3 regions of the Corynebacterium yudongzhengii genome follow, and region 1 is predicted to be linked to each of the others. Evidence: riboswitches for the same ligand, from Rfam matches in the RefSeq annotation. Region 1 holds a riboswitch; each other region holds the start of a gene.
The links. A riboswitch is a leader RNA that binds a small molecule or an ion and turns the genes downstream of it on or off. The one in region 1 is predicted to bind thiamine pyrophosphate.
Positions count from the first base shown of each region.

Region 1 (4,372 bases):
AAAACGTTGAGTACCGCCATGATGGCCAGGGTGACCAGGATGATGATCGGGAACTCGAGGTACCACGGCAGTACTTTCTTCTCGGTGGTCTCGCGTCGATCGTCGCTGGCGGCATGGGAGGTAGTCACTCACCAAACCCTAGCAGCCATGCTCGCCGAAGCAGGTAGCAGCCGCAGGTGGTTTATCATTGGCGGCGTGTCTACGACTCACGAAACTTCGGCGCTGCCCGAAAAGCGCACCCGGCCGTTACTGATGCTTTTGCGCATGCTCGCACATCACCGGGGCGTGTTCGCGGTGGTGCTCGTGTTGTCGCTGATCTCTTCGGTTCTGGCGTTGGCGCAGCCGTTGATTGTCAACCGAATGATTGACGGCGTCGGCGAGATCGATCTTCTCGGCCCCGCCCTGATACTTATCGCCTTTCTCTTGGCCACCGCGGTCTCCGAGGGCGTGCAGATCTATCTGCTGTCGCGCACCGCGGAGTCGGCCGTGCGCAACCTCCGGGTGGAGCTCATCGCCCGGATGCTGCGCCTGCCGATCCGCATCTATGACCGCCTGCGCACCGGCGATCTGGTAACGCGCCTGGGTTCGGATACGACATTGGTGCGCTCGGCGTTTTCGGGCGGGCTCGTCGACATCGTCGCCGGCGTGGTCACGATGCTCGGCGCCCTGGTGCTCATGGGTTTTCTGGACATCGTGATGCTGAGCATCGTCGCCAGCGTCATCTTGGTCGCCGTCACCGTCGTGATGTTCGTGAGCCAGTATGTGCAGAAGTACACGAATGAGGTGCAGCAGGCCGTCGGCCGGCTCGGCGCGGGCATGGATCGGGCGCTGGTCGCCCAGCGCACCATCCGCGCCAACAACGCCGCGGGGCAGGTGGAAAAAGAGCTTATCGACGACGCCGACACTGCCTTCGCCAAAGGCCGCCAGATCGCGATGATCGAGGGTCTGCTCTGGCCGGTTACCGACATCGCGATGCAGGCATCGTTCTTGTTGGTGCTCGGCATTGGCGGCTTGCGCGTGGCCGCCGGGGACATCAGCCTCGGTGACCTCGTCTCCTTCGTGCTCTACATGTTCCTGCTGGCTATGCCTTTGGGCCAGATCTTCTCCTCGATCACCACGATCCGCCAGGCGATGGGCGCCCTCCAGCGCGTAGGCCAAGTCCTCGACCAGGACACCGAGGACACCGAGGGCCCGGAGATTCCCCGGGGCAGTTCGATCACTTTCGATTCGGTGAGCTTCGGCTATGACCCGAAGCAGCCTGTGCTTCGCGACGCCTCGTTCCACGTCCCCGCCGGAGCACGCGTCGCGCTGGTGGGCCCGAGTGGCTCTGGTAAGTCCACGACGCTCGCGCTGCTGGAGCGTTTCTTCGACCCTGACGCGGGCCGCATCCTCATCGACGGCAGCGATATCCGAAAGCATTCGCGGACCTCGGTGCGCGATCTGGTGGGCTATGTCGAGCAGGAGGCGACGGTACTGGCGGGCTCTGTGCGCGATAACCTGCGCCTCGCTCGGTCCGATGCGACCGACGAGGAATGCTGGGCGGCTTTGCGCCAGGTCAACCTGGATTCCCGCCTGCAGAGCCTGGACGATGAGCTCGGCGACCGCGGCATCTCGCTCTCCGGCGGACAGCGCCAGCGTCTCGCACTGGCCCGGATGCTGCTGATGCGTGCGCCGATCTTGCTTCTCGACGAGCCCACCAGCGCCGTCGACTCCCACAACGAGCAACTGATCCTCGACGCTATTAAGGCTTCCGCGAAGGACCGCACCGTCATCATCGTCGCGCACCGGCTGTCGACGGTGACCGACGCCGACGAGATTGTGGTGATGCGCGATGGCGTAGTCGAAGACCGCGGAACTCACGATGAGCTGTTGCGAACGTCGCCGCTCTATCACGATCTCGCTTCGCGGCAGCTGCTGGCTTAAGGCTTTCGAACCTCTGGGCGTTAGCCCTGGCCAGTCGGTTGTGAAGTATTCGTAGGCGGCCGATTCTGTGACCTGGAGGTTGCGGTAGTAAAAACTGGCCAGGCTTATGATGAGCAGGGCTTTGTAGATAGCTTTGTAGATGGCGGTCTGTTTATTGGAATGCTTTAGTGTCCGCACTAAAGCTTGATTGTCCATGTCTGCTGTGGCCTCGGCGGCGTACATGACTTATCCCCCGATACTTGTTCGCTCTCATGTTCTAAACCTAGCAAGCGCTACCGATAGCCACAAGAGGGGTGCGCAAGCCTTTTTAATCGTGTTTGTACTGGAGCTTTATTCTATGCCATGGCATAAAACAGAAGCCCCAGGATACGGGGATCCCCCTCTTGTCAGCGTTCAAGTGTTCGATAGCATTGACTGGCCCTGAAGTGTCAGATGCGGTTTGTTGGTAGCGCTTCTCCGGCAAGACGGCAGCGGAGGTTTCCGGGCATTTGGCAAAAGCCATCCGCCCCCGGTTGCCGCGACCCTGGTATGCAGCGCTATCGCTGGTCGAAAACAGGGCCATAGAAAGGACTACTGGTTTCGAGCGCGCGTGACACAAACACTTGGGCACTCATGTAGCGAATCAAGTTTGGTAACCCCTTCGGCTAGCAGGCCACCAGAAACCCGCACCCCACAAACAAAAGACCGCCTCGCGCAAGGCTGGGGTCTTCACAACCCAAGCCCCGCAGAGGCGGTCTTTTTCTGGGATTTCGCTCGAGCCGACTCTTTACAGAACCGACCCAGATACAGGCTTAGCGACGCTCCTTGATGCGAGCGGCCTTGCCGCGGCGATCGCGCATGTAGTACAGCTTCGCGCGGCGGACCTGGCCGCGGCGGGAAACCTCGATGCGCTCGATGTTCGGAGAGTGGACCGGGAAGGTACGCTCGACGGCGATGCCGAAGGAGACCTTGCGGACGGTGAAGGTCTCGCTGACGCCGGAGCCCTGACGACGCAGAACGAAGCCGCGGAACATCTGGGTACGCTCGGTGGAACCCTCGATGACCTTGACGTGCACGTCAAGGGTGTCACCCGGGCGGAAGTCCGGGATGTCGTCGCGCAGGGATTCTGCGTTGATCTTGTCAATGATGTTGGTCATGCCAGGCATTTCCTTTTCAGTTTGGGACAGAGGACCCTGGCGGCTTTTCCCCAAAGGAGGCGCTCGGCCGGTTCGTATCCGTATGCAGGTTCACATTCACCGCGTACGCCATGCACGCAGCAGACCCGCATATTTTGTCATGCCTGCAGTCAGTAACCAAATCCCCTCCCCTAATTCTTAACCTCCATTGTCCAGGCCACTTCACACCACCTACATTGGACTCATAAACCCCACGGGCGCCCGCGGTAACGGGCTGAGATCGCGCTAATACCGCGCGAGCACCGTTCGAACCTGATACGGCTCGCACCGACGAAGGAAGAGAGGCTTCAACGCCATGTGTTCTGCGGCTAAGCGTGCCCCGAGGCACAAGCTCGATCTACGCTGTTATCTCATCACCGCTTCCGGGACTTTCGACGAGGTCATCGCCACCGCCACGCAGGCCGCCCGCGGAGGCGCCGGCATCATTCAGGTGCGCAGCAAACCCATCTCCGCCCGCGATCTCTTCGAGCTCTCGCGCCGGCTGTCGCGCGCCGTGTACGAGGCGAATCCCGCCACCCACGTGGTGATCGACGATCGTGCCGACGTCGCCGCCGCCCTCATGCGCGCCGGCGAGAACGTCCACGGCGTTCACGTCGGCCAGGATGATCTCCCGGCCACCGCGGTGCGCGAGTTCCTCGGCCCCGACGCGATCATCGGCCTGACCACGGGCACCCTCGAGCTGGTGCGCGCGGTCGAGCAGGTCTTGGACATCGTCGATTACATCGGCTGCGGCCCCTTCCGTGCCACCCCGACGAAGGATTCCGGGCGCGCCCCGATCGGGTTGAAGGGCTATCCGGCGCTTGTCGACGCCTCCCCGGTCCCCCTCGTCGCCATCGGCGATGTCACCGCCGCCGACGCCCCGGCACTGGCCGCCGCGGGCGTCGACGGTGTCGCCGTAGTCCGCGGCTTCGCCCACAGCGACGACCCCGCCGCCTACGCCCGCGAGATCCTGGAGGCGTTCTAATGCGCGTCACCGTCATCGGCGCCGGCATCATCGGCTTAAGCACCGCCTTCGAGCTCACCGAACGCGGCGACGAGGTCCGCCTCATTGACCCCGCGCCCGCGCGTTCCGCGACGTACCACGCCGGCGGCATGCTCGCCCCCGCCGCGGAGGTCCAATACCGCCAGGAGCCACTGTTTCCGCTGATGCTGGATTCGGCGGCGAAGTACCCCTCCCTCATCGAGCGCGTCACGAGCGTTACCGACCTGCCCACCGGCTATCGCACGGAAGGCACCCTGGTCATCGCCGGGGACCACGCGGATGCCCGCCACCT
Region 1 is NZ_CP026947.1:931,942-936,313, reverse strand. It holds gene lepB (signal peptidase I) at 1-128, opposite strand, end outside; gene C3B44_RS04290 (ABC transporter ATP-binding protein) at 196-1,923, shown strand; gene rplS (50S ribosomal protein L19) at 2,715-3,059, opposite strand; TPP riboswitch at 3,282-3,395, shown strand; gene C3B44_RS04280 (thiamine phosphate synthase) at 3,394-4,062, shown strand; gene thiO (glycine oxidase ThiO) at 4,062-4,372, shown strand, end outside.

Region 2 (4,372 bases), 1.2 Mb from region 1:
CTCCGTAGGACTCCCCCACCGCCAGGCGGGTCGCCAGCGCCGAGGAGAGGGAGCAGCCGGTGCCGTGCGAGGCGGAGGTCTCTACCGCGGGCGAGGAAGCGTGAGTGAGCACCTCACCGCCGGGGCCGATGAGGGTATTGCCGCGGTCATCCGCAGAGAGGTGTCCGCCTTTGGCGAGGATGAGGGCGCCGGTGGTATCGGCGAGTGTTGTTGCCTGGGCGTTGGCTTCGGCACGCGTTGTGGCCTCTTTTCCTCCGGTGAGCTGGGCGAGCTCGGTGAGGTTCGGGGTGAGAACGGTGGCCTTCTTGAGCAGCTCGCCGGAGACGCTTTCGGCGAGCGCGTGGCCGGAGGCCGCGACCATGACTGGGTCGATGACCACGGGCACGTCGCCAAGCTCCTCGAGCCAGGCGACGACTTCGCGGGCGGAGGCCTCGTCGGCGATCATGCCGATCTTCACGGCGTCGATTGTCACATCGTCGCTGACGGACTTGAGTTGCGCGCGCAAAAAGTCCGGCTCCGGGGTGTGCACGGACTGCACGCCGCGGGTGTTCTGGACGACGAGCGAGGTGACCACCGACATCCCGAAACCGCCGGCGGCGGCGATCGCCTTGAGGTCGGCCTGGATGCCGGCGCCACCGGTGGGATCAGTGCCGGCGATGCTTAAAACACGGGGGACAAGCTGGTCCATGAATCAACACTCCTTGAGAAGTTGACGGGCGGCGGCGCGCGGATCGGCGGCCGCCATGATCGCGGAGACCACGCACACACCGTCCACACCGGTGGCGCGGGCCTGCCGAATGTTGTCGTGGTTGATGCCGCCGATCGCCACGGCTGCCAGCCCCATCGCGTGGGCACGTGCGGCCAGCCGGCGGGTGCCCTCATAGCCCAGGGCAGCGGCGGTATCCGTTTTCGTAGGGGTTTCACAAAGCGGGCTTAAGCCGACGTAGTCGGGGCGCGTCTGGCACGCCTCGATGGCCTCCAGTTCGGCGGTGTTGCTGACCGAAAGCCCTACCGGCACCGCCTCGCCGACCAGCGCGCGGACCTCGTCGAGCGCCATGTCCTGCTGGCCGACGTGCACGCCCAAGCCCAGCTCGACGGCGATCTCGACGCGGTCGTTGACGAGCACCGGCACCCCGTGCGGGCGCGCCACCTTCTCGACGGCGCGGGCGAGGTGGGCGAAGGTGTCGTCGTCAAGCTCTTTGTCGCGCACCTGCACCATGCTCACCCCGCCGGCGATCGCCTCGGCGACGACCGCGGGCACCCGCTCATAGCCGCCGGGCAGGCGGGAGTCGGTGACCAGGTAGAGGCGGTAATCGAGGTCCATCGTCAGTCCTCGGTGATGCGGCACGCCACCCCGGCCGCGGGCAGGCGATAAAGCTCGTCCAGCCAGAACTGCCGGAAGGTGCCGGGGCCGTCGGCGCGGTGGGCGGCGCGCTGGGCGGCGGTGGCGAAGGCGACGTGCGCGGCCACGGTGGCGTCGTGGGCGCTGTCCGCGGCGGCCACGAAGGCGGCGACGACCGCCCCGAGCGCGCAGCCGGTGCCGATGGTGACGGCCATGAGGGGATCGCCGCCGTCGATACGCGTGACGCGCCCAGGAGACACCACGACGTCCGTGGCCCCAGAGACCGCCACCACTGCCCCGCAATACTCGGCGAGCTCGCGCGCGGCGGTGAGAGCGGAATCGACGCTGTCGGTGGCATCCACGCCCCGGCCGCCCTCGTGCGTGGAACCGGTGACCGCGGCGTGCAGGTGCAGGATTTCGGAGGGGTTGGCGCGGATGACGGTCGGCCGCTTCTCGACGACCCGCCGCGCGAACTCCGTGCGCACACTCAAACCACCGACGGCCACGGGGTCCAGCACGGTGACCTTGTGGTGGCGCCGGGCGGTATCCAGGGCGTTGTCCATGGCCTTGAGCTGGTCGAGGTGCGGGTTGCCGACGTTGACAAGCACCGCATCCGCCACTTCGGCGAACTCGGCGGCCTCCACGGGGTGGCTGACCATCGCGGGCGCAGCCCCGACGGCCAGAAGGACATTCGCAGTGACCTCTTGGACCACCGAATTCGTAAGACAGTGCACGAGCGGCGCCTGCTCCCGCAGCGCCTCGTGTGCCTGGGTATAGCTATCGTGCGTCAAGCTTTCACATCCCTTCGCTAGTGCTAACTAGTGCAGGTTCCTCGGGTGTGATCTCAGCCCCGCCTTCTGCCGGGCACCCCGTGTGTATGCCTCGATGCTAACAGAGCGTGCTAGCTCTGAGTGCGGCGCTGGCGCGCGAACTCGCTTAAGACCACCCCGGCGGCGACCGAGGCGTTGAGAGATTCCACCCAGTCGGTGGTGGGCACGGACATGATGACGTCGCAGTTTTCGCGCACCAGCCGCGAAATGCCCTTGCCCTCCGAACCGACGACGATCACCACCGGGTCGGTGGCGTTGTCGTAGGTATCGAGGGTGTGCTCTCCCCCGGCGTCCAGACCGACGACCTGGTAGCCGTTCTTCTGGAAGGTCTGCACGGTGCGCGTGAGGTTCGTCGCCCGCGCCACCGGCAGGCGCGCCGCCGTGCCGGCGGAGGTGCGCCAGGCGACGGCCGTCACCGACGCAGAGCGGCGCTCCGGGATGATCACGCCATGCCCGCCGAACGCTGCCGTCGAGCGGATCACCGCGCCGAGGTTGCGCGGGTCGGTGATGTTATCGAGGATGACGAACATGCCCGGCTCCGGACGATCGGCGGCTTCGGCGATAAGCGTATTGACGTCCGCGTACTTGTACGGCGGGATCTCCAGGCCCACGCCCTGATGCAGGGAGTTACCGGTCATGAGGTCCATCTCGTGGCGGGGGACCTCGCGGGTGACGATGCCGCGCGAATTCGCGATTTGGACGGCCTGGGTGAGGCGATCGTCGTTACCCGTGCCCTGCGCCACGATGAGTGCGTTGGCCGGGACCTTCGCCATCAGGCACTCGAGCACCGGGTTGCGGCCGACGACGAACTCGTTGCCCTGGCGCTCGTGCCGGCCTGAATCCCGACGCTTACGCTCCATCTTCTTCTTGTACTTCGCGTGATAGACGCGGTCCTCGGCCTTCGGGGTCGCGCCCTTACCGCGGAGGCTGCGTCGGCCCTTGCCGCCTGAACCCTTCGTCGGGCCTTTCTTGTTGCTCTTGCGGATGTTGCGGCGCCGGTCATTGCCTGCCATAGAAAACAGCTCCTTAGTCCTTGAGCGACCACTCGGGGCCGTCGGCGGTATCAGTGACCTCGATGCCAGCGGCGGCGAGGCGGTCGCGCACCTCGTCGGCGGTGGCGAAGTCCTTATCCTTGCGGGCCTGGCTGCGCCGGGCAAGTTCCGCGGTCACCAGCTTATCGAGCGCTTCCTGCGTCCGCGTATCCCCCGCGGCCTGCCAGCGCTCATCGAGCGGGTCGACCCCGAGCACCGCCGTCATCGCGCGGATTTGCCCGGCGGCCTGGTGGGCGGCGGACTGGTTGCCGTCGGCAAGTGCCGAGTTACCCCGGCGCACGACGTTGTGGATCTCGGCGAGCGCCTTCGGCACGGCGATATCGTCGTCCATCGCCTCCGCGAAGGCGCCGGTGACCTCGGAGATCTCCACCTCGCCGACGCGCCGCACGAAGTCCTCGATGCGGCGATAGCCGGCGGCGGCCTCCTTCAGTGCGGACTCCGAATACTCCAGGACCGAACGATAATGGGCCGAACCCAAGTAGTAACGCAGCTCGACGGGGCGCACCAGCGTGAGCATGTTGTCGATGCTCAAGACGTTGCCCAGCGACTTCGACATCTTCTCGCCCGCCATGGTCACCCAATGATTGTGCATCCAATAGTTGGCGAAACCATCGCCGGCCGCGTGCGCCTGCGCGATCTCATTCTCATGGTGCGGGAACTTCAGATCGAGGCCGCCGCAGTGAATGTCGAAACTCTCGCCGAGATACCACGTCGACATCGCCGAGCACTCCAAATGCCAGCCCGGGCGCCCGTTGCCCCACGGGGTCGGCCACGAAGGCTCACCCGGCTTCGCCGCCTTCCACAGCGCGAAGTCCTGCGGGCCGCGCTTGCCGGAACTATCGGTTTCGCCCTGCTCCATCTCCTCGACGCGGTTACCCGAGAGGTGCCCATAATCCGAGCCCTCGGCGGCCACCCACGCGGCGATGTCGAAGTAGACGCTGCCTTCTGCGGCGTAGGCGAAGCCGGCGTCGATGAGCCGGTGCATGTAATCCACCATCTGGGTGACATGGCCCGTCGCGCGGGGCTCCACCGACGGCGGAGCCACCCCCAACAGGTTATACGCGCGGGTGAACTCACGCTCATAAGTAGACACCCACTCCCACCAGGGGCGTCCGTTGTCATTCGCCTTGGTGAGGATCTTGTCATCG
Region 2 is NZ_CP026947.1:2,133,346-2,137,717, forward strand. It holds gene C3B44_RS09930 (bifunctional hydroxymethylpyrimidine kinase/phosphomethylpyrimidine kinase) at 1-688, opposite strand, end outside; gene thiE (thiamine phosphate synthase) at 692-1,324, opposite strand; gene thiM (hydroxyethylthiazole kinase) at 1,327-2,133, opposite strand; TPP riboswitch at 2,126-2,224, opposite strand; gene rlmB (23S rRNA (guanosine(2251)-2'-O)-methyltransferase RlmB) at 2,244-3,185, opposite strand; gene cysS (cysteine--tRNA ligase) at 3,199-4,372, opposite strand, start outside.
Region 2: linked by a shared signal. The riboswitch ahead of thiM (hydroxyethylthiazole kinase) and the one ahead of C3B44_RS04280 (thiamine phosphate synthase) in region 1 are both predicted to bind thiamine pyrophosphate.

Region 3 (4,372 bases), 1.2 Mb from region 1:
CCCACCCCGGGCATGCCGAGCTCGGCGCCGAAGGTGTCGCGGATGTCCTGCGAGATGCGCATCGAGCAGAACTTCGGGCCGCACATCGAGCAGAAGTGAGCGGTCTTCGCCGGCTCGGCCGGCAACGTCTCGTCGTGGTAGGACTGCGCGGTCTCCGGATCCAACGACAACGCGAACTGGTCATGCCACCGGAACTCGAAGCGGGCCTTACTCATCGCGTCGTCCCAGTCGCGCGCACCCGGGTGCCCCTTCGCGACGTCCGCGGCGTGCGCGGCGATCTTGTAGGTGATCACGCCGGTCTTCACGTCGTCCTTGTTGGGAAGACCCAGGTGCTCCTTCGGGGTGACGTAGCAGAGCATGGCGGTGCCACCCATGGCGATGTTCGCCGCCCCTATCGCCGAGGTGATGTGGTCATAGCCGGGCGCGATGTCGGTGACGAGCGGGCCCAGGGTATAGAAGGGCGCGCCATCGCAGAACTCTTGTTCCTTCTCGTTATTGACCTGCACTTTATCCAGCGGGACGTGGCCGGGGCCTTCCACCATCACCTGCACATCGTGCTCCCACGCCTTCCGGGTCAGCTCGCCGATGGTCTTGAGCTCGGCGAACTGAGCGGCGTCGTTGGCATCGGCGGCGGAACCGGGGCGCAGTCCGTCGCCAAGCGAAAAAGCGACGTCGTAGGCGGCGAAGATCTCGCACAGCTCGTCGAAGTTCTCGTAGAGGAAAGACTCCTGATGGTGCGCCAAGCACCAGCCGGCCATGATCGAGCCGCCGCGCGAGACGATGCCGGTGACCCGGCGGGTGGTTAAGGGCACGAACGGCAGGCGCACGCCGGCGTGGACCGTCATGTAGTCGACGCCCTGTTCGCACTGTTCGATGACGGTGTCGCGGAAGATCTCCCAGCTGAGGTCTTCGGCGACGCCGTTGACCTTCTCGAGCGCCTGGTAGATCGGCACGGTGCCGATCGGCACCGGAGAGTTGCGCAGGATCCACTCGCGGGTGGTGTGGATGTCATTGCCGGTGGAGAGGTCCATCACCGTATCGGCGCCCCAGCGGGTGGCCCAGCGCAGCTTATCGACTTCCTCGCGGATCGACGACGTCACCGCCGAGTTGCCGATATTCGCGTTGATCTTCGTCAAAAAAGCGTTGCCGATGATCATCGGCTCGGATTCGGGGTGGTTGACGTTGTTCGGGATGATCGCGCGCCCGGCGGCGACCTCGCGGCGGACCTTCTCGACGTCGCAATGCTCGCGCAACGCCACGAACTCCATCTCGCGGGTGATCTCGCCGGCCCGGGCGTAGTGCATCTGGGTCACCTTCCGGTCCTTCGCGGCGCGCAGGGGCTTCCGGCGCGTGCCCTTCCACTCCTGGCTGGCCTCGCCGCGCTTGAGCGCGCGGTTGCCGTCGTCGAGAAGGTTGCGGGCGCGACCAGTGTATTCCTCGACGTCACCGCGGGCCCGGATCCACTCGCTGCGCAGCCCCGGAAGGCCTTCGGTGGGTTCCGCCCAGGGCCCGCGGGTGCGGTAGATCTTCAGCGGCTCGTTGGGGCCGGTGGGGGAGTCGTCGAGATCAATCGCGGTTTCGGGAACGCTCAGCCCGTTCTCCTCGATCGGAGCGTAGCGGTGCTTGGGGTGGATTTCTCGCGCATACACGTCCGTCATGGACTTATCCTCACTTCCTTCGCTGGTGCTAACCAGACAGGTTCAAACGGTGGTCGCGCGGGATACAGCGCGGATCTCAGCCCTCTACCTTCGGGCCCCCGTGTTCGGTCGGTGTCTTTTCACCGTAGCGCAGTCCGGCGGGTTATGTGGGAGTTCGGGGTAGATTGTGTGAGATGACTCACTTAAGGTGTGGGTATGACGCGATCAGTATTTATCAGTGGCGGGGCCCGCGGTATCGGCCGCGCCACTGCCGAGATCCTCGCCGAGCGAGGATGGACGGTGGGGGTCTACGACCTCGTCGACGGCTTCGACTGGGTGCACAGCGACTCCGTGCACACCGGCTTTCTCGACGTTAGCGACCCGCACACGTGGGAAGATGCGCTGGCGGAGTTCGCCGCGGCCGCTGGGGGCGGCATCGACGTCGTGGTCAACAACGCCGGGATTCTCTACGGCGGGCCTTTCATGGAGGAAGGTTCCTACGACAAGGGCGCCCAGCTTGTCGACGTCAACGTCAAAGGCGTGCTCTTCGGCGCGCGGGCGGCCTACCCCTGGCTGAAAGACGGTGGAGGCAAGCTCGTCAATATCGCGTCCGCCTCCGCTATCTACGGCACCCCCGATATGGCGGTCTACTCCGCGACCAAATTCGCGATCCGGGGTATTACCGAAGCGCTCGAGCTCGAGTGGGCCGAGGAGGGCATCGACGTCGCTTCCGTGTGGCCGCTCTATGCCGCCACCGGGATGCTCGACGGGGTGGAAACTAGCGGCACCCGGCGCCTCGGGGTCAACCTCACACCGGCCGAGGTGGCGCGCGCGGTGGCCGACGTCGTCGAGGCCCCGCGCCGTAGCCCCATCAGAATCCATCATCCGGTGGGCAGGCAGGCCAAACTCGCGTACCTGACCTCGCGCTTTTCGCCCACCTGGCTGTGCCGATACATCAACGCGAAACTGACCAGTGACCGGCCTGTGCGCCTGTGAGATTGCCTGTGCCGGGGAAAGGAAGACCCATGACCAGTGTCGAACCCGTAACCAGTGGACGCCGAGACGACTGGGGATCCAGTGATAGCGTCCCTTATTCGTCGAGCCCCGACATCGTCCGCGAACGCCAGCTCGTGGATCCGCCCACTATGCGGCCCATCCCGGAATTCGACGGTGTCCACGACATCTGGCTGCGCGGCAAGCGCGTCGAGGCGGTGCGCGAGGCGGCCCGCGCTTATCGACGACGCTTCCTTACCCAAGGCACCGTCCTGGGCGTGCGCTCCTTCGACATCGCCTCTGCGCCCTATCCCGCGCAGTACGCCTTCCAGAACTACTCGATCCACCTCAACCCCCTGATCAGCATCATCAACCGGATGCTGGTCATCCAGTACGAGGACTTCAACGGCGTGCCGCGCACCCTGGTGTGGGAGCCCACCGTGGCGGACGGGACGAAGAAGGCCGGCTTCTACAGCTCCCTGCTCGGGCAGGGTACCGGGCCGAAATGGTTCCGACGTCTCGCGCGCACCGCCCAACGCCTCGGCACCGAAAAGCTGCTGGCCAAGTACTTCAACGACCCCGACGACATCCTGCCGTCGGTGGGCATGAACAACGCGGATGTCGACTATGTCTCCTTCGACCACCTCCACGTCCAGGACCCGCGCATGATCGTCGGCTCTGTTCACGAGGTCCCCGCCGGTGAGCCGGCATACGAACCGATCTTCCCGCATGCCCGGCTGCTCGTCCACGAGGCGGAGCTCGGCACCTTTGAGGCGCTGCACCCCATGCAGTCCTCCTGGTACGTCGAAGGCGGGATGGACGGCGTCGACCGCGAGGTGCTCTCCACCTTTGCCGGCGACGTGGAACTCGGCGTGGGTATCTCCTTGCTGTGGACTCCCGGGCATACCGACGGCAATCACTCGCTGTGCATCAACACCCCCGAAGGCGTGTGGATCTCCTCCGAAAACGGCATGGCCGCCGACTCCTGGCAGCCCGAGCTCTCCCGCATCCCCGGCATCAAACCCACCGCCGACTTCTACGAACGCGAGGTCGTGCTCAACGCCAACACCCTCGAGGACTCCCTCGACCAATACGACTCCATGATCAAGGAGAAAGAGATGGCGAGCTACTGCCAGAAGGATCCCCGCTGGAAGCAGATCCTCGCCTCCTCGGAGTGCGCGAACTGGAAGCGGCAGTGGCCGCTGGTGCCCACCATCACCCACGGGGGCATCAACTACGGCGAGATCAAGCGGCGGAAGTAGGTTTTCTGGGGTTGGGTGGGGTTGGGTGTTTCTGTGGGTGCGCTTGCGGACGTTTCATGTTGCGCTAGCGCTGGTCGAAAACAGCCACCCCTAAAGGAGTGCTGGTTTCGACCGTGTGAGAGCCCTTTCTATAGGGGCGCTTTCGACCAGCGGTAGTGCGGTATGAGCATGTGGCCGGGCGGGCGTGCGACTCTGCTGCCTGGTCGTCCCGCCAGCCTCATCAATCACTTCTGTGGGGCTCCGGCGGTCCGTCAGGCTCCTCCTGCCATGCTGCGGTAGCGCTGGTCGAAATCAGGTCTATATAAAGGAGTCCCGCGCGGTCGAAAGGAAGGGTGTTTGTGGGGTCTTTTCGTGATGGTGCTTTCGACCAGCGCTAGCGCTCTATGCGGATGCGGGGCGCAGGCCTGATCGCGGTCAGTTCTGTGGGACCTGCGGGCCATTCGAACACAAATGCCTGAAGAAAGAACCTTGTAGGACGCA
Region 3 is NZ_CP026947.1:2,203,899-2,208,270, reverse strand. It holds gene thiC (phosphomethylpyrimidine synthase ThiC) at 1-1,658, opposite strand, end outside; TPP riboswitch at 1,656-1,770, opposite strand; gene C3B44_RS10270 (SDR family oxidoreductase) at 1,854-2,633, shown strand; gene C3B44_RS10265 (MBL fold metallo-hydrolase) at 2,663-3,892, shown strand.
Region 3: linked by a shared signal. The riboswitch ahead of thiC (phosphomethylpyrimidine synthase ThiC) and the one ahead of C3B44_RS04280 (thiamine phosphate synthase) in region 1 are both predicted to bind thiamine pyrophosphate.